DNA from 2 places in the Exiguobacterium sp. s157 genome. Region 2 is predicted to be linked to the other one. Evidence: a T-box and tRNA genes for the amino acid it is inferred to sense, from the RefSeq annotation. Region 2 holds a T-box; the other holds one or more tRNA genes.

Region 1 (10,589 bases), on a different contig from region 2:
TCCATGCGTAAGACGGAACGGTTTCGTCTCGACGGGCCGAACCCGCTCTGGCAGATGTATCGGACGATTCGTTTCCTGCGCGTCTTCAAGAACACGACCGTCGTCTTGATTGGCCGCTACTTCCCATCCGTCAAAGCGAAACGCTGGTTGTACCGGACGTTCCTCGGCATGGAAATCGGGGAGTATAGCGCGCTCGCCCTCATGGTGACACCGGACGTCATGTTCCCGGAGCGAATCTCGATCGGCCGTAATACGGTCATCGGGTTCAATTCGACGATTCTCTGTCACGAGTACCTCATCGACGAGTACCGGATCGGGGATGTCCGCATCGGGGACGAGGTGTTGATTGGGGCGAACGTGACGATCCTTCCTGGCGTCACGATCGGCGACCGGGCCGTCATCGGTGCCGGTGCCGTCGTGCATCGCGACGTCCTGCCCGGAGAGCGCGTCGTTGGCGCAAAGCTCCAAACCATCGACACAAAATAGACACAATTTAGCGCGAAATCATTTTGAGGTCAAGACATGTTCGTCCTCATAAAATTACTAGAGCGGTATCACTTTTTTTAAAGGGGATGCCGCTTTTTTGTGTCTGTGGGCGCTGACACGAAACCCTCATATTTTTGTCAAAAAGCATTTAGCGGACCTAGCAAAATATATTCATTATAGAAGGAATATAGTCCCGATTTTTTTTAAGTTTTTCAGTTGCCCTCACTGATTGAGTGCGGTATTCTTAACCCTGCAACTAAAAAAAGATTTAGAGATGATGTGGAGGATTTAGAATATGGAAGCGAACTATGAAGCAGTAATGACGCTACCCGAACCAGAATCTCCGCTCGCCGCGGAGCTCCACTACTATAGAGGTCGTCGTGCGTTACGTGAAGGTCGCCTAGATGAAGCGACTTTTTTCATGGCTGAAGCCACTGCCGCTGCAGCACACCGCGTCGACTATCACAAACAGTACGCTGAACTGTTATTTGAAGTAGGGGAGATCTACCACGCCAATGACGTGTGGAAACGGGTGCTTGAACTCGATGAAACGTCAACAGAGGCCTTATATCACCTTGCGAGCAACTGCGCCTATATCTCTTTATATGAAGAAGCAGCGATGTATGCGAACCGCTACCTCGAAGTCGAGGCACACGGACGCTACGCGGACTCGGTCCAATCCCTGTTAGAACTGATTGAACTCGAACAAGAACTCGAAGATGACGAAGAAGACGAGCTGATCACGTGGCACACCGAGGCCCAACAGCATATCGACAAAGGCCGCCTGTTCGCCGCCAAGTCGACGCTCGAACGGTTAATCGATCGCTATCCGCGCTTTTGGCCGGCGTTCAATAACTTGGCTGTCGTCAATTTTTATCTCGGCAACGATGACGCGGCTTTCGAGACGCTCGAGTACGTGCTCGATGAGAACCCGGGTAACTTGCATGCGCTCTTGAACACGATTCTGTTGTTGCATGAAGCCGGACAATCAGAGGCGGCGCTCCAACTGTCGGTCCCACTGACACGTGTCCGTCCGCTCCAGTTCGATTTACGCTACAAACTCGCCACGACGCTCGCGCTCGTCGGTCAATACGACCGCGCGTACGAAGAACTCCGCCTGTTGAAAGAGCGCGGGTTCCGTGGGGATTCACTGTTCGGGCATTGGCTCAGCGTATCCGCCTACAAGACCGGGCGTCTTGAAGAAGCGGCTACCTATTTGAACAGTGACGAGTTGAAACAATTCGAAGAGAAGAGCCCGTACGACATCCGCGACAACCTCGAGTTCCGCTCGGCGCTCGTCCAAGGATTGCGTCAAGAAGAAGACGCGGCTCGAATCGAAATCATCCGAATCATCTCGAAGCTCGCCGATGACGAGGCGTTCGAAGCGCTTGCGTTGACGAGTGGCATCACCGACAACGAGACGGTGCTTGCGTTCGCTGAGAAGTGCCGGGCCGAGATTTGCCAGGCTCCGTTCACAGGCGACGTCCGCATCGCTCAGGCGTACGACGCGCTTCTGCTTGCCGAGACGGAAGTGTCGGAAGCAGAACAGATGAGCCTCGACGGCGACTTTTATGAACGGTTCGCGCTCTTGCTGCTCGCCGGTGCATCATTCGAGGACACAACGGCATCGGCCGCTGCCCTCGTCTGGATGTTCTATGCGAAACGGGACGCTCTCGTCCTCGACGACTGTGCCGATGTGTTCGGTATCGATGTCGCGACGCTCACGGAGACGATCCGTTCGTTCAAACAAACACTCGAACAAGCATAAAGATAGACGATACCTCCCTAGGTTTCTTATACTGAAGTCAATCAATTTCATGCAGAGGTGGAATCATTATGACAGAAGAAAAAATCTATGATGTCATTATCATCGGGGCCGGCCCAGCCGGAATGACTGCGGCACTTTACGCGTCGCGTGCCAACTTATCGACACTTATGATCGAACGCGGCATCCCAGGTGGACAGATGGCGAACACGGAAGATATCGAAAACTATCCGGGCTATGACAGCATTCTTGGTCCAGACTTGTCTCAAAAAATGTTCGACCACTCGAAAGCGTTTGGTGCGGAGTACGCCTATGGCGACGTCCAAAGCATCTCGGACGAGACGGAGTATAAAGTCGTTCACGCCCACAATCGCGACTATAAAGCGCGGGCCATCATTCTCGCCTCAGGCGCGCAATACAAGAAAATCGGTGTCCCGGGCGAAGAAGAGCTCGGCGGCCGCGGTGTCTCTTACTGTGCGGTCTGTGACGGAGCATTCTTCAAAGGCAAGAACTTGTTCGTCATCGGTGGCGGTGACTCGGCAGTCGAAGAAGGCGTGTTCTTGACGCGCTTCGCTGACAAAGTCACAATCGTCCACCGTCGCGACGAGCTTCGCGCGCAAAAGATTCTTCAAAAACGGGCGTTCGACAACCCGAAAATCGACTTCATCTGGAACCACACGCTCAAAGAGATCGTGGAAGCGGACGGAAAAGTCGGTGGGGCGCGTCTCGTCAGCACGGTCGACGGAACCGAGTCGGACCATGAGATCGATGGCGTGTTCATCTATATCGGCATGAACCCGATCACTGGTTTCGTCAAAGACCTCGGCATCACGAACGAGCAAGGCTATATCGTCACGAACGAAGCGATGGAGACGACGATCCCTGGGATTTTCGCAGCCGGAGACGTTCGCGACAAGACGCTCCGTCAAGTCGTCACCGCGACGAACGATGGGTCGATTGCCGCTCAAAACGCGCAACACTATATCGAGGGACTCCTCGAGGCGTTGCACGAACAAAACGCGTGACTAGAGACAGAAGGGATTGCGGGCGACCGCAATCCCTTCTCTTTTTTTCAGGCGTTCGTTATACTAAAGACAGAAGAGAGCTACACACACGGCTCGGTTGTCAATTTTAAGGGGGCGTCAGTGACATGGAAGACTTTAAAGGATTAGAAGAATTGATTATCATCAGCGGGATGAGCGGGGCCGGGAAATCGGTCGCGATGAACAGCTTTGAGGACCTCGGCTATTTTTGCGTCGATAACTTGCCGCCGGTGCTATTGCCGCAATTGATTGACGTCATCAGCTCGGTCCGACCGAAAATAGCCGTCGCGATCGATACGCGCACGCGCGACTTCATCGACAGCCTGTTTATCGTCATCGACGACTTGGAACAGAAGAACGTGCACCCGCACTTACTCTATCTCGACACACGGGACGAAGTGCTCGTGCGCCGCTATAAAGAGACGCGCCGGTCGCATCCGCTCGCCCCGGAAGACGCACCACTCGTCGGCATCGGTCTCGAGCGCTCGTTACTCGAAGGTTTCCGTGACCGGGCCCATACGCTCTATGACACGACCGACTTGAAGCCGCAGATGCTCAAAGACCGCATCCTGCTCCAATTCAACGAGGAACGGATTCCGTTCACGGTCAACTTCATGTCGTTCGGGTTCAAGCACGGCGTCCCGCTCGATATCGATTTGTTGTTCGACGTCCGCTTCATCACGAACCCGTTCTATATCCCGGAGCTCCGTCCGCTCACCGGACAGACGGAAGAAGTCCAGAATTACGTCATGTCGCACCCCGAGGCGCGGGCGTTCTATAAGAAGCTGATCGACATGCTCGAATTCCTGTTGCCGCAGTACAAGCGCGAAGGGAAGACGCAAGTCGTCGTCGCCTTCGGCTGTACGGGCGGGAAGCACCGTTCGATCACGTTCGCCGAGAAAGTGTCGGCCCATTTCGCCGAGCGCTATAACGTCAAGACCGTCCATCGCGACCTCGCGCATGCGACGAAGGAGAAGTAAGATGAGACGCGAAAGGAAAGTTGTGGCCATCGGTGGCGGTACGGGCCTCTCGACGCTCGTACGGGGCTTGAAGCACTATCCGCTCGATATAACGGCCATCGTCACGGTCGGGGACGACGGGGGCAGCTCGGGACGCCTCCGTGACGAGTTCCACATGTTACCGCCGGGCGATATCCGGAACGTCATCCTCGCTTTGTCCGAGGTCGAGCCGCTCATGGACAAGATTCTGCAATATCGGTTCGACAGCGGCTTTGGGCTCGAAGGCCACTCGCTCGGCAACCTCATGCTGACGGCGGCGACGCACATCTGTGAAGGCTCGTTCGTCAAGGCGGTCGACGTCTTGTCGCAGCTGTTGAACGCCCAGGGCAAGGTGCTCCCGGTGACGGAGACGCTCATGACGCTCGCGGCCGAGTTCGAGGACGGGACGATCGTCAAAGGCGAATCGAAAATCCCGCTCGTCGAAAAACCGATCAAACGCCTATTTTTGCTCGAAGAGGGCATCAAGCCGGCGGCCGGTGTCGTCGAGGCGATCGAGGGCGCGGATTTGATTGTGCTTGGACCAGGGAGCTTATATACGAGCATCATCCCGAACCTGTTGATTCCGGAAGTGCGCGACGCCATCGTCCGCTCCGGGAAGCCGGTCGTCTATATTTGCAACGTCATGACGCAACCGGGCGAGACGAAAGGGTACGACGCGATGAAGCATTTGAAATCGATTGAGGCGTATCTCGGCAAGTCGACGGTCGACACGATCGTCGTCAATAACGAGCCGATCGAGGACATCTATTTAGAGCGTTACCTCGAGGACGGCTCGGAAGAGGTCCGTTTCGATCGCAAGAAGCTTCGGAACTATGGCACGAATGTGCTCGCCGGTGACATCGTCGACTATAATCGCGATTACATCCGCCACGACTCGGACGCCATCGCCGGCCTCGTCATGCAGCGCGTGCTGCGCATCAAGAAACCACGCTCGTTCCAAGAGCTCGAGCTGAAATAAGTTGTGATTGAACAGAAAGGAGGGGACTGACATGAGCTTTGCCTCTGACGTCAAAAAAGAACTGACGCAACTCGAAGTGACCGATGCCGAGGCGAAAGCGGAACTGTCCGCGCTCGTCCGGATGAACGGGGTCATCTCGCTCGCCTTAGGGCGGGGGATGACGCTCGACGTCTCGACCGAGAACGCCGCCATCGCACGCCGAATCTATTCCCTCATGAAACGGCTGTACGACCATCATCTTGATTTGTTCGTACGGAAGAAAATGCGGTTAAAGAAGAACAACGTCTATATCGTCCGGGTCGCCCAGCGCGCCGAGACGATGTTGAAGGACCTCGAGATTCTCGGGGAGAATTACGAGATGATTCGGACGCTCAACTCGGATATGACGCGCGACGAGAACCTCGCCCGAGCGTATTTGCGCGGGTCGTTCCTTGCCGGCGGGTCGATCAACCATCCGAAGACGTCGTCGTATCACCTCGAGGTGTACAGCCTGTACGAGAACCATAACCAGGCGCTCCGGGACCTCGCCAACCGCTTCGGCTTGAACGCGAAGACGCTCGAGCGGAAGAAAGGGCATATTCTCTACATTAAAGAGAGCGAGAAAATCTCGGACTTTCTGAAACTTGTCGGGGCGACGCGCGGCATGCTCGACTTCGAGGACGCGCGCATCATCAAGGACATGCGCAACTCCGTCAACCGGCTCGTCAACTGTGAGACGGCGAACTTGAACAAGACCGTCGGGGCGGCACTCCGCCAAGTCGAGAACATCAAGTTCCTCGAGCGCACGGTCGGACTCGAAATCTTGCCGGTCAAACTCCGGGAAATTGCCGAGCTACGGGTCACCCATCAAGACGTCTCGCTCCAAGAACTCGGCGAGATGCTCGAGACGGGACCGATCTCGAAGTCAGGAATCAACCACCGGCTCCGTAAAATCGATCAGATCGCGGACAAGGTGCGCAACGGTGAAGAAATCAGCTCATCGTGACGTTGGTTGCGCCAAAACCATTCTTCCTATATAATTAGCAATTGTGTATAGGACTTTAGAAATGTAACTTAAAGGAGCTTCATGATTATGTCGAATGCAAAGAAAAGAATCTCGCTCACGATTGACGCTGACTTAGACCAGGTCATCACGGAGCGTGCGAAACAAATCGGGATCCCGAAAAGCGCCCTCGTCACGTTCGCGACAAGCCTCTTCCTCAACCAATTGCGGGCGGAAGAAGTACTGTCAGGCGACACGAATGCCATCTATCAGGTCATCCGTAAAGACTATGAACTGCTCACGAGCGTTGATAACTTAGACAAATAATTGCGAAAGGCTGACTCCGGTCAGCCTTTTTTGGTTGCATCCGGCCCTGAAATTTGAAATAGTGGTTGTATTGAATTCGAATGGAGGTCGTTCCAATGGGGCAAATCTTGCTCATCCTAGTATTACAACTCGTCTATGTACCGGTGCTGACGCTTCGTACCATCATGCTCGTCAAAGGAAAAACGATGATTGCGGGGCTGTTCGGTACGCTTGAGACGCTTATCTATATCTTCGCGCTCGGCATCGTGTTCCAAGATTTGACGACGCTCGGGATGATCGTCTATGCGGTCGGCTTCGGACTTGGGATTCTCGTCGGCGGTTACGTCGAGCGGAAACTTGCGATCGGCTACAATATGATTCAAGTCCACACACAAGAGTTCCCGGCCGAGCTCATCCAGAAGATGCGCGACAGCGGCTACGGGGTGACGCACTACCAAGGGCAGGGACGTGACGGCATCCGCTATCGTCTCGATGTCTTGGCAGCGCGGACACGGATGAAGGATTTGCGCCAGATGGTCGAGGAGTATGAGCCGAAGGCGTTCCTCGTCGCATTCGATCCGATTGACTTTAAAGGCGGCTATATGATGAAAGGGCTCCGACGCCCGAAATGAACGGGACGACTCACGGAAGTGGGTCGTTTTTTCGTGGAACGGGGAATACAAGAACAAAGGAGATGAGCGGGTTGAGACGAAAAGGGTTATGGATCGTCGTGGTTGGGTTGATTCTCGTCGGCGGCGCGTTGTTGGCCACCTCGTTTTGGAAGTCGGAGTCCTCGATCAAACCGCCGCTCCCGACGGTCCGGGTCGGGTCGGTGACGGCCGAAGTGAAGCAGTCGACGTTCTGCTGGTCCAATGGGGGCGAGGCGGTATGTGAAGACCACGGGTTGCCGGAAGCGGACGACTTGCAGCTCGTGCCCGTCGAACCGGGTGCCGAGATTGATGTCGAGTTCCATGCCGAGCCGTCGAACGTCTCGTTCCATCAAATCATCGACGGGGAGCTCGTACGGTCTGAACCCGTCGTGCCTGACGAACCGGGCGTTTATGTATTCGAGACGGGCGGGGATTGGCCGCAAGGCGATAGCCGCTATGTATTCGGGGTCGAGGTCAAAGAGTAAACAAAAACCCCATTCTCCGAGGAGAATGGGGTTGCGTCATTAACGCGTCATGACTTTGTCGATGAGACCGTAGTCTTTCGCTTGTTCAGCTGACATGAAGTAGTCGCGCTCTGTGTCGCGCTCGATCACTTCAAGCGGCTGGCCAGTGTTGTCGGCCATGATTTGGTTCAATTTCTCACGCATCTTGATGATGCGCTCGGCATGGATTTTGATATCCGATGCTTGACCTTGCGTACCGCCGAGCGGTTGGTGAATCATGATTTCCGCGTTTGGAAGCGCGAAGCGTTTGCCTTGTTCACCGGCTTGGAGCAAGAAGGCACCCATCGATGCGGCCATTCCGATACAAATCGTCGACACGTTCGGCTTGATGAAGTTCATCGTGTCATAAATCGCCATTCCGGAAGTGATCGAACCACCCGGGCTGTTGATGTAAAGTGAGATGTCCTTATCTGGGTCCTCGGCTGCAAGGAAGAGAAGCTGGGCGACAATCGAGTTGGCGACGTTGTCGTCGATTGCACTTCCGAGCAAGATGATGCGGTCCTTGAGCAAGCGTGAGTAAATATCGTACGCGCGTTCCCCGCGACCTGTTTGTTCGATAACTGTTGGAATTAACATTGAATCTGCCTCCTTTATGTAGGTTGTAAACATATCATACCGCTATAGTCAATGTTGGTCAAACGATAGTCATCGTTTTTGACCTATTCCACGGTTTGACGATTCTAAAACGACAAAAGAGGCCAGGCATATGTTGCCTGACCTCTTGCTATGATACACCCGGAGAGATTCGAACTCCCGACACCTGGCACCGGAAACCAGTGCTCTATCCCCTGAGCTACGGGTGCATGTTCTCTGACACGATTTATTATACATTTGTTTTTTTAAAAAAGCAATCCTGTTCGGCTCACTTTTTTTTGAGCGCGATTTCCCGCTGTTCGTTACAATAAGAAGCGAGAGGGGTGTGACCGATGCAACGGCAAGAACAGCAACAACTTCAAACACAACAGCTGACCCAGGACATGGTTCGGCGGCTGCCGATTCTCGAGGCGGACCGGACCGCGATCGCCTTTCAGCTCGGCCGGTTGGCTCGACGCAATCCATGCATCGCCACGGGGAGCGGTGCGGTCGAATGGGTAGCCGATACGGCGAGTGGGTTCGAGGAGCGATTGTTCGAGCAAATCGAGGAAGGGAGCGGGACTGAGGCCCAGCGCGCGCTCCAGAAACGGCTCGTCCTCGCGCTCGACCATCGTGGTCTGCTACCGGAGAGCGACTTCGTGCTCGCCCATCGTTTCGAGGTCGATGTGGCGGACATTGAGGCGGCGCGCCAGGCGCTCTTGTTTCTAGAACCGACAGGGATTGGGGCGAAGAATGAGCGCGACTGCCAATATCGGCATGCGATTGAACATGACGACCCACTCGTCTTGGACGTGTTCGAGGCGCTCGACGCGAACCTTGATGACATCCCGGGACGACTCGACATCTCGGTTGCTGAGTACGAACGGGCGACGCGTATCGTGGCGACACTCCCGAAGACGCCATTATTATATGAAGGAACCGAACCCGTCGTCCCGGAACTTGAAGTCGTCCGTCGTGACGGTGAGCTCGTGACGACATGGTTCAGCCCGACGCTCGATGCGGCTCGGGTCGGGGACGATCGCGAGGCGAAATGGTGGCACGAGACGCTCGAGATGCGGAACGCGACGCTTAAATCGGTGTGGGCCGTCATCGCCGAACGCCAACGCGATTGGTTGGACGGGAAGCTCGTCTTGCATCCGTTGACGCGAAAAGAAGTCGCCGAACAAATCGGCAAGCACGAGTCGACCGTCGGCCGGGCGATTCAAGGCAAGTACGTGACGACCGAAGGCGGCGTGATGGCGTGGCGTCACTTTTTCGTCCGGGCGACGCACGGGCAATCGCCGTTCATGGTGAAGAAGGCGCTCGCCGAACTGATTCAACAAGAGACGTCGCCGCTGAGCGATGCCGCACTCATGCGCGAGCTGGACCGGCTCGGCTATACGGTGACACGACGGACCGTGGCGAACTATCGGGAGGCGCTCGGTTTTGGAAACTCGCGGGAGCGGGAACGACAACTATGGAAAGGAGGGGACTGACATGGTCCTGACGTTATACCGCCGCGCCAACTGTTCGCTCTGCGAGGAGGCACTCGTCATGCTCGAATGGCTCATGGAAGACTATCCGTTCGAGCTCGAGCAGATCGACATCACCGGCAACGAAGAACTTGAGGCGAAGTACTTGTTTGAGATCCCTGTCGTCTTACACGAGGGGCGTGTCATTAGTCAAGGTCGATACGATGACAGTAAAGTTGAAGATTTTGTTAAGTATACGCTTACATCGAAAAAAAACGTTTGAAGGGGTTGCAAGACGGAAAGGTGATTGATAAGATGAAGTCGTAGCGGTGGGACGCAAATATAAAAGTGGGACGAAAATTGTCCACGCTTTAAGTCGAGGGGGAATGAGTATGATCCAGCAGCTGATTCAAGTTCAGAAGCAAATCGTTCCCGACATGCTCGATACGCTCCGACATCGTTACGATATCTTACATTATGTCCGTTTGATGCAGCCGATCGGCCGCAGGACATTGGCCACAAGCCTCGGGCTGACGGAACGAATCCTAAGACGAGAAGTCGACTTCTTGAAAGACCAAGGTCTATTGATGGTCGCTACTCAAGGTATTTCCCTTACGGAATCGGGCCGAAACGTTCTCCGGGACTTGCACGAGGTCATGGGAGAGATCCTAGGCATCTCGGAAGTCGCACGAGAACTCGAGCGCAAACTAGGCGTTCGCCAAGTCGTCATCGTACCGGGTGATTCCGACGAGACGTTCTGGGTCCAGCGAGATATCGGTCGGGCCGCCGTCACGCAACTGAAAGCGCGACT
Region 2 (10,589 bases):
TCGTTAAGAAATTATAATGGGCGACGCGGTTGCGACCGGCGTATTTCCCGCCGACGTAGAGCGCGCGGTCGGCGTTACGAATCGTATCGTCAAGACGTTTGTCGCCGAACGACTGAATCGTATCGACACCGATTGAAGCGGTGACGGGTATATCGATTCCGTCGACGTGGAACGGTTTGTTCTCGATTTGTTGGCGGATGCGCTCGGCGATCTCGACGGCGGCCTCAACATCACAACGGTTTAAGAGCAAGATGAACTCTTCACCGCCGTAACGGGCGGCAAAGTCTTCGGTGCGGAGCACTTGACGAATGCGGCGACCGAATTCTTGGAGCACACTGTCTCCGACTTGGTGACCGTGCGTGTCATTGATTTTTTTGAAGAAGTCGATATCGAGCATCGCGACGGAAATCGGATACATCGAGCCGTCCGAGATCTGTTGAATCCCGTATTCATAAAAAGCCCGCGCATTGGCAAGCAGCGTCAAGCTGTCCGTCCGGCTCTCAGTATAGAGGCGGTCGCGTTCATGACAACGACTGATCGTCCGATTGAACGACTTGAGCAGTTTGACAATCTCGCGTTGAATGATGGGCGGATAGCCATAGACGTGCTCGCCCGTCATCACAATCCACGTGCGGATTCCTTCGATTTCCTCGGAACGGACCGAGATGAAGCTATGATAGTCTTCATTAAATTCGTTCGACAGCGGGGCGTCCCATTCGAAGCGCATCTCGTACTCGACCGAGGCTTCGTTCGGATAGGTTGCATCGAGTAATTCAAAGACGACATGGCGATCGATCGGCTGGCGCGTCTTCAAATCAAAGTAAAGTGTGCGATCAAACAGTTTGAACTCGACGTACCCTTCATCGTACTCGTTGAGTCGCTCACATTGACTGAGGAACACTTCGATGGCTTGTGCCTCGCTTTGCGATAGCGATACGGCTTCTTTTGCTTCATCATATTGTTCAATCAACGATTTGAAGGCGTCTTGTCGACCTTTTTGAATGATGAGTCGCTTAATAAAGAACGTGAGTGCGGCGGCGATACTGCTGACGACGAGCAAGTTTGTCTCCCGGAAGAGCGAGGCCGCCAAAATGAAGACGAGACTGACGATATACGTGTAAAACGCGATGCTTAAAAAGTCGCGGACCGGGATGTCGACGCGGAACCACCAGCCGACTTGATACTTTTGGACGACCGTGTTCAAAATGATGGCAATAATCAAACCGGCAAGCGGGAGGAACGATTCTTGGGAATAGAATCCGAGACCGGTCACACCACCAAGTGCCAAGTAGACGCTGGCCGGGATGGCGATTTCCAAAAATGACGTGATGGCATTCCACGGATACGTAAAACGGAACCGTCGAAGCGCGACGCGCGGTTTCAAGTTGACGAACTGGAAGACGAGTAGTCCAATCTGATTGACGAACAGCGCTGTCTCAAAATCAAAGAATAGAAAAATAATTAAGACGATACTTTCTGAAAAGGTAAAGTAGACGCCTTTCCGTTCAATGGAGTCCATTTGAAAAATAATGACGAGCAACGCGATCAAGATGAACGGTAACGGCTCGATGGCCGGCATGTTCAATACGCCTGTAGCGAACAAGATGAGCGTCAAACCGAATAGCATACTCCAAATACTCCAACCAAGGACGGACATCTTGCGGAAATGGTTCATGGTTCCCTCCTATGTGGGAAAAATTCAATTATGTATGGTAGGAGATTCGGCACAATCACGCCTGAGTCCTGCCTATCCATCATAATGGCGGAATTCTAGCATTGAGTCTATATGAAATATCCTCTATAATGAAATTGCTTTTCAACCACATAGACGAAAGTCGATGAAAAAGAGAGTAACGATCGTTCCGTCAACAAAGCGACCTAGGGATTGGTGAGAGCCTAGGCTGACAAACATCGCGAAACGCACTTTTGAGATGCTATCCGAACTTGAGTAGGCGTAGCCGGGGGACCCCCGTTATCACCGATAAAGCGGTCTGCGTCAAGCAGGCAAGAAGAGTGGTACCGCGGGCCATCCCGTCTCTTTGCATCTGTGCAAAGGGCGTTTTTTTTATGAACAAATGATAAGGAGGAATTAGAATGAGTTATGAACGCAAATATGCGGAAGCCTTGTCCCGTGTCATCGGGGACGAGTTGACGCTCGACCAGATTGAAGCATTGATTGAAAAACCGAAACATGAGGCACACGGGGACCTTGCTTTCCCGTGTTTCCAACTTGCGAAAGCCTATCGTAAAGCACCGGTCATGATCGCGACGGATATCGCGAACGACTTGAACGACGAGTTGTTCACGAAAGTCGAGGCGGCCGGCCCGTATGTGAACGTCTTCTTGAGCCGTGACGTCGTCTCACAAGAAATCATCAACACGGTGCTCGATGAACAAGCGGACTATGCGACGCATGCGACACGTAACGAGACAATCGTCACCGATTTCTCGTCACCGAACATCGCCAAACCGTTCTCGATGGGACACCTTCGTTCAACGGTGATCGGGAATGCCATCAACCAAATCGCCCGTAAAAACGGCTATGACGTCGTCGGCATCAACCACCTCGGGGATTGGGGCACACAGTTCGGTAAACTGATGGTCGCCTATAAAAAATGGGGCGACGAGGAAGCGGTCCGGGCACATCCGATTGCTGAGCTCTTGAAGCTTTACGTCCATTTCCACGAAGAAGCGAAGACACAACCGGAACTTGAGGATGAAGGCCGTGCGTGGTTCAAGAAACTCGAAGACGGTAACGAGGAAGCGACTGAGCTTTGGACGTGGTTCCGCGAAGAATCACTCAAAGAGTTCCAAAAAGTATATGACCTCCTCGGTGTCGAATTCGACAGCTTTAACGGGGAAGCGTTCTATAACGACAAGATGGATCGTGTCGTCGCCATGCTCGAAGAGAAAAACCTTCTCGTCGAAAGTGAAGGGGCGATGGTCGTCTCACTCGAGGACGAGAACTTGCCACCATGCTTGATCAAAAAGAAAGACGGCGCGACGCTTTATGCGACACGCGACTTGGCAGCTGCCGTCTATCGTCATGAGACGTACAACTTCGTCCAGGCGAACTACGTCGTCGGCGGTGAGCAGGCGCTTCACTTCAAACAACTGTTCTCAGTCTTGCGCAAGCTCGGCTATGACTTCGTCGATGGCATGCATCACGTGCCGTTCGGCTTGATTTTGCAAGAAGGGAAGAAGATGTCGACACGTAAAGGTCGCATCGTCTTGCTCGAGGAAGTGCTCAAAGAAGCAATCGAGAAAGCACAAGCGAACATCGCTCAGAAGAACCCGGAACTTGCGAACGCGGACGACGTGGCACGCATGGTCGGTGTCGGCGCGGTCATCTTCCACGATTTGAAGAATGAACGCATCAACAACATCGAGTTCGACCTCGATAGCATGCTCAAATTCGAAGGTGAGACGGGCCCGTACGTGCAGTACACGAACGCGCGTGCGAACTCGCTCCTTCGTAAAGGCAACTATGACGGCTCGACGTTCACTGGCGCAAACGACGACCACACGTGGGGCGTCGTGACGATGCTCAACGCGTTCCCGCACGTCATCACACGTGCCCACGAACGCCGCGAACCATCGATCATTAGCCGTTACGTGCTCGATTTGGCGCAAGCGTTCAACAAGTATTACGGTCATGTCCGTGTCCTTGAAGAAGATGCAGGCAAACAATCACGTCTCGCCCTCGTCAAAGCGGTGACGATCGTATTGACGGAAGGACTCCGTTTGATCGGTGTTCAAGCTCCAGAAGAAATGTAAGGACAAATAAGGGACCCTTTTGAGGGGGTCCCTTTTCCTATGCCTTCATGCGTGTGACCGTCCGGGCTTTTGTATCATACAGACACCATTCCCGGTCGAAGATGACGGCGCCGACATTGATGACGTACCGTTTTTTCTTCAAGGTGAACGGCTTCCCGATTTCCCAGGGAATCGAGCGACCTTTCCGGTAAATCCCCGGAATATGGCTGTGTCCGATAAAGACGAGCGGATACTTCCCTTTCTCGACAAGCGGTTCCCAGTCCGGACTCCATTTTACTTGGTGTCCATGCAAGAATAGCGCCTCATCGAGCGTCGTCTGCTCCGGTAATAAGGCGATTCGTGTCTTGACCGGATGCGACACGACGAGCACTTCGTCAATCCGCTCTTCTTGATTGCCGCGCAGGCTAGGGAAGGTGAGGAGCGCCTCGTAGTCAGGGGGTCGTACGTCACCACATCGGACACTTCATGGAAGCGCTCATTGCGCCGTTTCTTACCGATATGACACTCGTACAGATCGCCGAGGCAAAGGAGGTGCTCCGTCTCGCGGCGGACCGACTCGAGCACGGCTTTCAAATCATCAAACGAACCATGTGGGTCACTGATGATGGCGAGTTTCATCGGTAGTTTGTGAATTGGGCATCGACGGACAATTCGAGCTCACGGACGAGCTGCATAACGGCTTGAAGGTCATCGCGCGACTTGGCTGTCACACGGATTTGATCGTCTTGAATTTGTGACTTCACTTTCAGTTTTGATTCTTTGATGGCGTTGTTAATTTTTTTCGCATCGTCTTTATCGATGCCGCTCTTCAATTTGACGCGTTGACGCACTGTGCCGCCGAGCGCACGTTCCACTTTTTGATAATCAAGGTTTTTCGTCGGTACGCCACGTTTAATCAATTTCGTGATCATGACGTCTTTCAATTGCTCGAGCTTATAGTCGTCATCTGAGACGAGGACGAGGTCGCCGTTATCAAGTGACATCTCACTTTTCGAACCTTTAAAGTCGTAACGGTTCAAAATTTCTTTCTCGGCGATTTGAATCGCGTTCTTCACTTCTTCGAGGTTCATTTCTGACACAATATCAAAAGAATTGTCTTTTGCCATGTTTCATCCATCCTTTACAAGGGTTTTGTTATAATGATAGCAGATTTGAAGTAGTGAAGGAGTGAAAGAGATGGAACATACTATCGATCAACAGACAAATGTAGATTTAGACCATATGGCATATCACGGCAAAGACCTCGGGGTGACGTTTAAAAGTGACCTCATCCGGTTGCGGGTCTGGTCACCGGTTGCCGAAGAGATGACGGTAAAACTTTACCGGACACCGCGAGCGCGGAAGTTCGAACGGTTGTCGTTAGAACGGGCCGAGAAAGGGACGTGGGTCATCGAACTCGATCGTGCTTTGTTCGAAGGTCAGTTTTATGTGTTCGAGGCGGTCGTAGCTGGGAAGCGTATCGAATCGCTCGACCCGTATGCAAAAGTCGTCGGGGTCAATGGGAAGCGCGGGTGTCTGCTCGACCCATCTACGCTCAACCCAGACCATTGGGTCAAAGAACGTCCGCTCTTCCACTCGTCACAAGAAGCGGTCATCTATGAAGCGCACGTCCGTGATTTGACGAGTCATCCGGACAGTGGTGTCATGCATCGCGGGAAATTCCTCGGGATGACCGAAGTCGGAACGAAGACACCGACGGGTTATCCGACGGGTCTCGACTATATTACAGGGCTCGGCGTCACGCATCTCCAACTCATGCCGTTCTTCGATTACGGTTCAGTGAATGAGTCACGCGAGAGTGAGGCGAATTATAATTGGGGCTATGACCCGGTCCACTATTTTGCCGTCGAAGGCTCATACGCTTCCTCAGCGGATGATCCGGCCGCTCGCATCATCGAGTTGAAAGCGATGATTCAAGCACTTCACGATCGTGGCATCCGTGTCATCATGGACGTCGTGTTCAACCATACGTATGATACATTGACGACGCCGCTCGGACAGTTCGTACCGGACTACTATTACCGCTTGAACGAGGACGGTACGCTCGCCGACGGTTCGGCGTGCGGGAACGATACGGCGTCCGAACGGGCGATGATGCGCAAATTGATCGTCGAATGTGTGTCGTATTGGGCGAAAGAGTTCATGATTGATGGCTTCCGCTTCGATTTGATGGGACTCCATGACGTCAAGACGATGAACCAGGTCCGCAAGGCGCTCGATCGCGTCGACCCATCGATTCTCGTGACCGGAGAAGGCTGGGATCTCGACACACCGCTTCCGGTCCGTAAAAAAGCGAACCAACATAACGCCCATAAGATGCCGCGCATCGCCCAGTTCAACGACGCGATTCGCGACGGTGTCCGTGGGGATGTGTTCATCGAAGACTTGCCAGGTTGGATCAGCGGCAACGCGGATATGACGGCGGACGTCAAACGTGGGATTGCCGGTGCAGTCACGAGCCAAAGCTTTGCTGACGAACCGAACCAAGTCGTGAACTATGTCGAGTGCCATGACAACTTGACGCTTTGGGACAAACTGGCCGTTACGAATCCGGACGACGATGAGACGACACGCCGCCGCCGGCATCGTCTCGCGACATCGATTGTGTTGCTCAGTCAAGGCATCCCGTTCCTGCATAGCGGTCAAGAGTTCTTCCGCACAAAAGACGGGGACGAGAACAGCTTCAATTCGGGGGAGGTCGTCAACCGTTTGGATTGGACGCGGGCCGAGCAAGAGACGCCGAGCGTCGAATATGTGAAGGGCTTGATCAGCCTGCGCAAACAATATCCGTTGTTTCGTCTTGAGAACGCGGAACAGATTCGTAAACATTTACGTTTCTTCGATGAAGAAGAGGGCGTCATCGCCTTTGAACTGAGTCGCCACGTCGAAGGTTACGTCGAACGCCATCTCGTATACCATAACGGACTCGAAGAAGCGGTCGAGGTGAAACTCCCGTCCGGCAAGTTCGAGGTCCATGTCGAAGATCACACCGTCAATTTGACGGCACCACGTCTCCTCGAGGAGCGGCATGTCACGGTCGCGCCGTTATCGACACTCGTCGTGACGGAACGCCGTCCGGATTACAGCAAATATGCGGTCGCCGGTGGAGCTGCCTTGGCTATCCTCGGTCTCTGGTATGTTGCGAAAAAACGGAAACCGAAACAACAGTAAGCGCGAAAAAAGGAGACGTCATTCCGTCTCCTTTTCCTCGTTCGTTTCAGTTTTGGCTGCCTCGAGCTCCATCATCTTTTTGACGATGATGTGTTTTGGCATATGCATGAGTTCCTCGAGTGGGACGTTTAGCTTTTTGGCAAGCTCAACCGCCGTCTCGGGAGAGAGTTGAAGTGGGCGCATGAGGGTTCCTCCTTTCCAATTACGGGTATGCTACTGCCAGTATACAGGAAAAGCGGACAGATGGAGAATGTGTTCTGTGAACACATTCAAAATCGAAAAATGCGTCGTGCGTTGCTAAGCTGAAACTAGGAAGTGATCAAATGTACAAACAAGTAGCAGACTATCAATTTCATCAAACGGTTGAATGGTTAGAGCGCGTTGGTGGAGGATGGATGTTGTATTTGGCGCAAACCGGGTTTCTGTTTTTTGACGAGACGTTCCAAATCCGATGGGAACTCGAGTGGAAATGGGCACCTTGCGCACTATATATTGAACCACATGGTAGAAGAGCCGTCGCGCTATTTCGAGATTTGCAGACATACGGAGTCATGGATTTGACGAACGGGACGATGGAACGTCACCCAATTCCACGGACGTTCCATGACGATTGGTTCAGTAACCTGCACTACTGGTCAGGGGACGATTTGTATTTGTACTCGGCCGAATCAGATATCGTCGCCTTGAACTTGAACGATCACACGTTTCGGTATAGCCGTTACGAGGAGATCCCGGAGTTCGGGAACATCATCGAACTCGCATATCAATCGACCTATGATTTCGAACGATTCACGGCACCTGGCCTCGTGACCTTGTACGATGAACGGAATCAACAGTTCATGGTCGAGGACGTCGAAGCGGGCGCGCGTTGGAAGATTCCATACGGGGGTGACCGTGACTTGGTCATCGTCGATCAAATGGGTGTGACGACCGCCATCACCTCGATGACATCGTTCCAACTGTTTGAGCGCGATTGTGAAGTGTTCTCATCAGAAGTATGTGCCGAGACCGAATTGTTGAAAGTCGTCTTATTGGACGAGCCGGGCGACAGACTTGTCGTCCTATCGACGCCGCGTCGCTTCTGCCATAGTTGGCTGCAAGTGTTCGAGCGTTGACAATCCTGGACCAGGGCATGGTTCAGGATTTTTTTACGAAGGCTTACAGAATCTCGTCTAAAAACGGGAACAGTCTTCTTAGATGGAGAGGAGTGGACAGGGATGGAACGATTAGGACAAGCGTTAGTCCGATGGCGCTACGCTGTCGTGTTGATTTGGACGGTATTGCTCGCGGTATCGGTATATTTCGGATTACAGTTGCCAAGTGAACTGCGCGGCAATGGATTTGCGATTCAAGACGGGCGCTTCGCCCAAGTGGAAGATACGTTGAACGACCGGTTCGACCGGGCCGGGGCCTCGATGATCGTCTTGTTGGAAGGTGGCGACCTTGATACGGTCATCGAGCAGCAACGGGATCGACTGATTGACGTCGATGGGGTCGACGGCGTGATCACGCCAGCCGAGAATCCCGATGCCCGCTCAGGGGACGCAGCTTACTTATTGCTCGAGTTCGAGGATTACGATACGGCCGAGGCGTCAATCGATGACGTTCGCAACGCCTTGATTCGAGATACGGATACAGACTTGCGATTGACCGGAGAGCCGGTCTTCGCGGATGACTTGAATGAAGCGTCAAAGAATGACTTGATTCGGGCCGAGTTGATTGGAATCCCGGTCGCGTTGCTCGTCCTCTTGCTCGTCTTCGGGACGCCGCTCGCCGCGGTCATGCCGTTATTCGTTGGATTGATTACGTTCATCGTGGCTGCCGGCTCGTTGTTCTTCTTTGCCCAAACGATGGAACTGTCTATTTTCGTCTTGAATGCGGTCGCGATGATCGCCATCGCGCTCGGCATCGATTTTTCCCTATTGCTCGTCAACCGTTACCGGGAAGAGCTCGCACATGGGAAGTCGCGAGAGGCAGCCATCGTCCGAACGGTCGCGACGGCCGGACGTTCGATTCTGTTCTCAGGGCTTTGTGTGTTCGTCGGACTGGCCGGGTTGTTGTTCATCCAAGTCGACGTGTTCCAAGCCATCGCGCTCGGTGCGCTGATTGCGGTGGCCGGTGCGGTCTTATCGGCGCTCACGCTGTTGCCGTCCGCCTTATATATCGTCGGAGATGCGATCAATAAAGGGCGTCTTATCAAAACGAATGAGACGCGTTCTGAAGTACGGTGGCAGAAGTTGGCCCGTTTCGTCATGAGACGTCCCGTCACGATGACACTCGTCGCGCTCTTGCTGCTACTGCCAAGCCTCTGGTTCGTTCGTGACCTCGAACTGAACATCCCGGACGCCGATGCACTCCCGACCTCGTACGAGTCACGGGCCGCCCTTGAGCGGTGGGACGACGTGTTCGGGGAGACGTCGACCGATGCGGTGCTCTTGTTTGAGACGAATGACTTGACCGATTCGATGATTCTCGATGAATTGACTGCACTCACCGATGAGCTATCCGAGGATCCGATTGTCGACAACGTCACGACGTTCTTGACGGCATCCGGTCTCGAACCAGCCGAATTCCAACAACTCGCTGAAGCGGCACCAGAGCAGCTCGAGGCGTTCGAACGTCTCGTCACGCTCGAAGGGAATACAGACCTTGCCCTCGTCAACGTTAGTTTCAACGTCCCGCCGAGTGATAAAGACGCGCAGGCGTTCGTCCGAGATTGGCGCGAGAGCGGTTTTGACGTCGGGGGACCAGCCGCGTTCAACGAAGAAATTTATGAAGAGATTTATGACAGCATCCCGTATGCGGTCGTGACTGTCATCTTGGCGACAATGGTCATTCTCATGTGGGCGTTCCGCTCGGTCTTGATTCCAATTAAGGCGATCATCATGAACGTGCTCGGTCTCGGGGCGACGTTCGGTCTGCTCGTCATCATCTTCGAATCAGGCTATGTGTACGATGCCGAGACGATCAGTATCTTGACCCCGGTGTTCATCTTCTCGCTCGTGTTCGGCCTATCGATGGACTACGAGGTGTTTCTCGTCTCGCGGATTGAGGAATATTATCGGGAGACCGGGGATAACGATTACGCGACGGAGATGGGACTCGCCAAGACGAGTAAAATCATCACGTCGGCCGCAGTCATCATGATTGTCGTCACGGGGGCGTTCGCTTTTACCGGTGTCAGTCCGATCAAACAGCTCGGTGTCGGCATCGCGCTCGCGATCTTTATCGATGCGACAATCATCCGGATTTTACTTGTCCCATCTTTGATGAAACTGCTCGGGGACTGGAACTGGTGGTGGTTCGGTAAGAAAGATTTACCGAAACGTAATCTACACTAAATATACATTTAATGAAACAATCGCGAGAGTATGTTAAAATAGTCTCATGATTACGCGCAATTTGGGAAAGGAAGGTCTTTATGGATACCGAGAGGACATGGCCTCTGTTTCAATTACCGGACTTCTAGCGTTGAGTTTTTACAAGCGACATCAATGTAAAAATCAACAAACGGAAGATCGGAGATGGAACAGATGGAACCGCGGCTACGACTGAGGATCCTCCTCTCCGTTGAAAACGGGGAGGACAATCGGAATGAAACGAGTTGCTACCATAGTGCTCGGAACGCTGATCATGGCGTT

What was found. The T-box of region 2 lies ahead of argS (arginine--tRNA ligase). A T-box ahead of a tRNA ligase gene usually reads a tRNA of that ligase, here a tRNA-Arg.
Region 1: it encodes a tRNA-Arg, which carries the amino acid that the T-box ahead of argS (arginine--tRNA ligase) is inferred to sense. The anticodon was not compared.

What each region holds. Positions count from the first base shown of each region.
Region 1 is NZ_JACSLQ010000007.1:87,329-97,917, reverse strand. Features, by position in the region: gene ppaX (pyrophosphatase PpaX) at 1-11, shown strand, start outside; gene KNP67_RS12940 (acyltransferase) at 4-486, shown strand; gene KNP67_RS12935 (tetratricopeptide repeat protein) at 782-2,254, shown strand; gene trxB (thioredoxin-disulfide reductase) at 2,323-3,276, shown strand; gene rapZ (RNase adapter RapZ) at 3,402-4,274, shown strand; gene KNP67_RS12920 (gluconeogenesis factor YvcK family protein) at 4,276-5,271, shown strand; gene whiA (DNA-binding protein WhiA) at 5,303-6,256, shown strand; gene KNP67_RS12910 (hypothetical protein) at 6,344-6,580, shown strand; gene KNP67_RS12905 (DUF2179 domain-containing protein) at 6,676-7,191, shown strand; gene KNP67_RS12900 (hypothetical protein) at 7,254-7,694, shown strand; gene clpP (ATP-dependent Clp endopeptidase proteolytic subunit ClpP) at 7,734-8,309, opposite strand; tRNA gene KNP67_RS12890 (tRNA-Arg) at 8,464-8,536, opposite strand; gene KNP67_RS12885 (RNA polymerase factor sigma-54) at 8,660-9,802, shown strand; gene KNP67_RS12880 (glutaredoxin family protein) at 9,804-10,061, shown strand; gene KNP67_RS12875 (sugar-binding transcriptional regulator) at 10,171-10,589, shown strand, end outside.
Region 2 is NZ_JACSLQ010000003.1:33,976-44,564, reverse strand. Features, by position in the region: gene KNP67_RS07385 (GGDEF domain-containing protein) at 1-1,675, opposite strand, end outside; T-box leader at 1,830-2,042, shown strand; gene argS (arginine--tRNA ligase) at 2,095-3,777, shown strand; gene KNP67_RS15390 (metallophosphatase family protein) at 3,815-4,147, opposite strand; gene KNP67_RS15385 (metallophosphoesterase) at 4,051-4,395, opposite strand; gene KNP67_RS07370 (YajQ family cyclic di-GMP-binding protein) at 4,392-4,883, opposite strand; gene pulA (type I pullulanase) at 4,954-6,948, shown strand; gene KNP67_RS07360 (YycC family protein) at 6,967-7,131, opposite strand; gene KNP67_RS07355 (hypothetical protein) at 7,272-8,063, shown strand; gene KNP67_RS07350 (MMPL family transporter) at 8,166-10,289, shown strand; gene KNP67_RS07345 (YitT family protein) at 10,543-10,589, shown strand, end outside.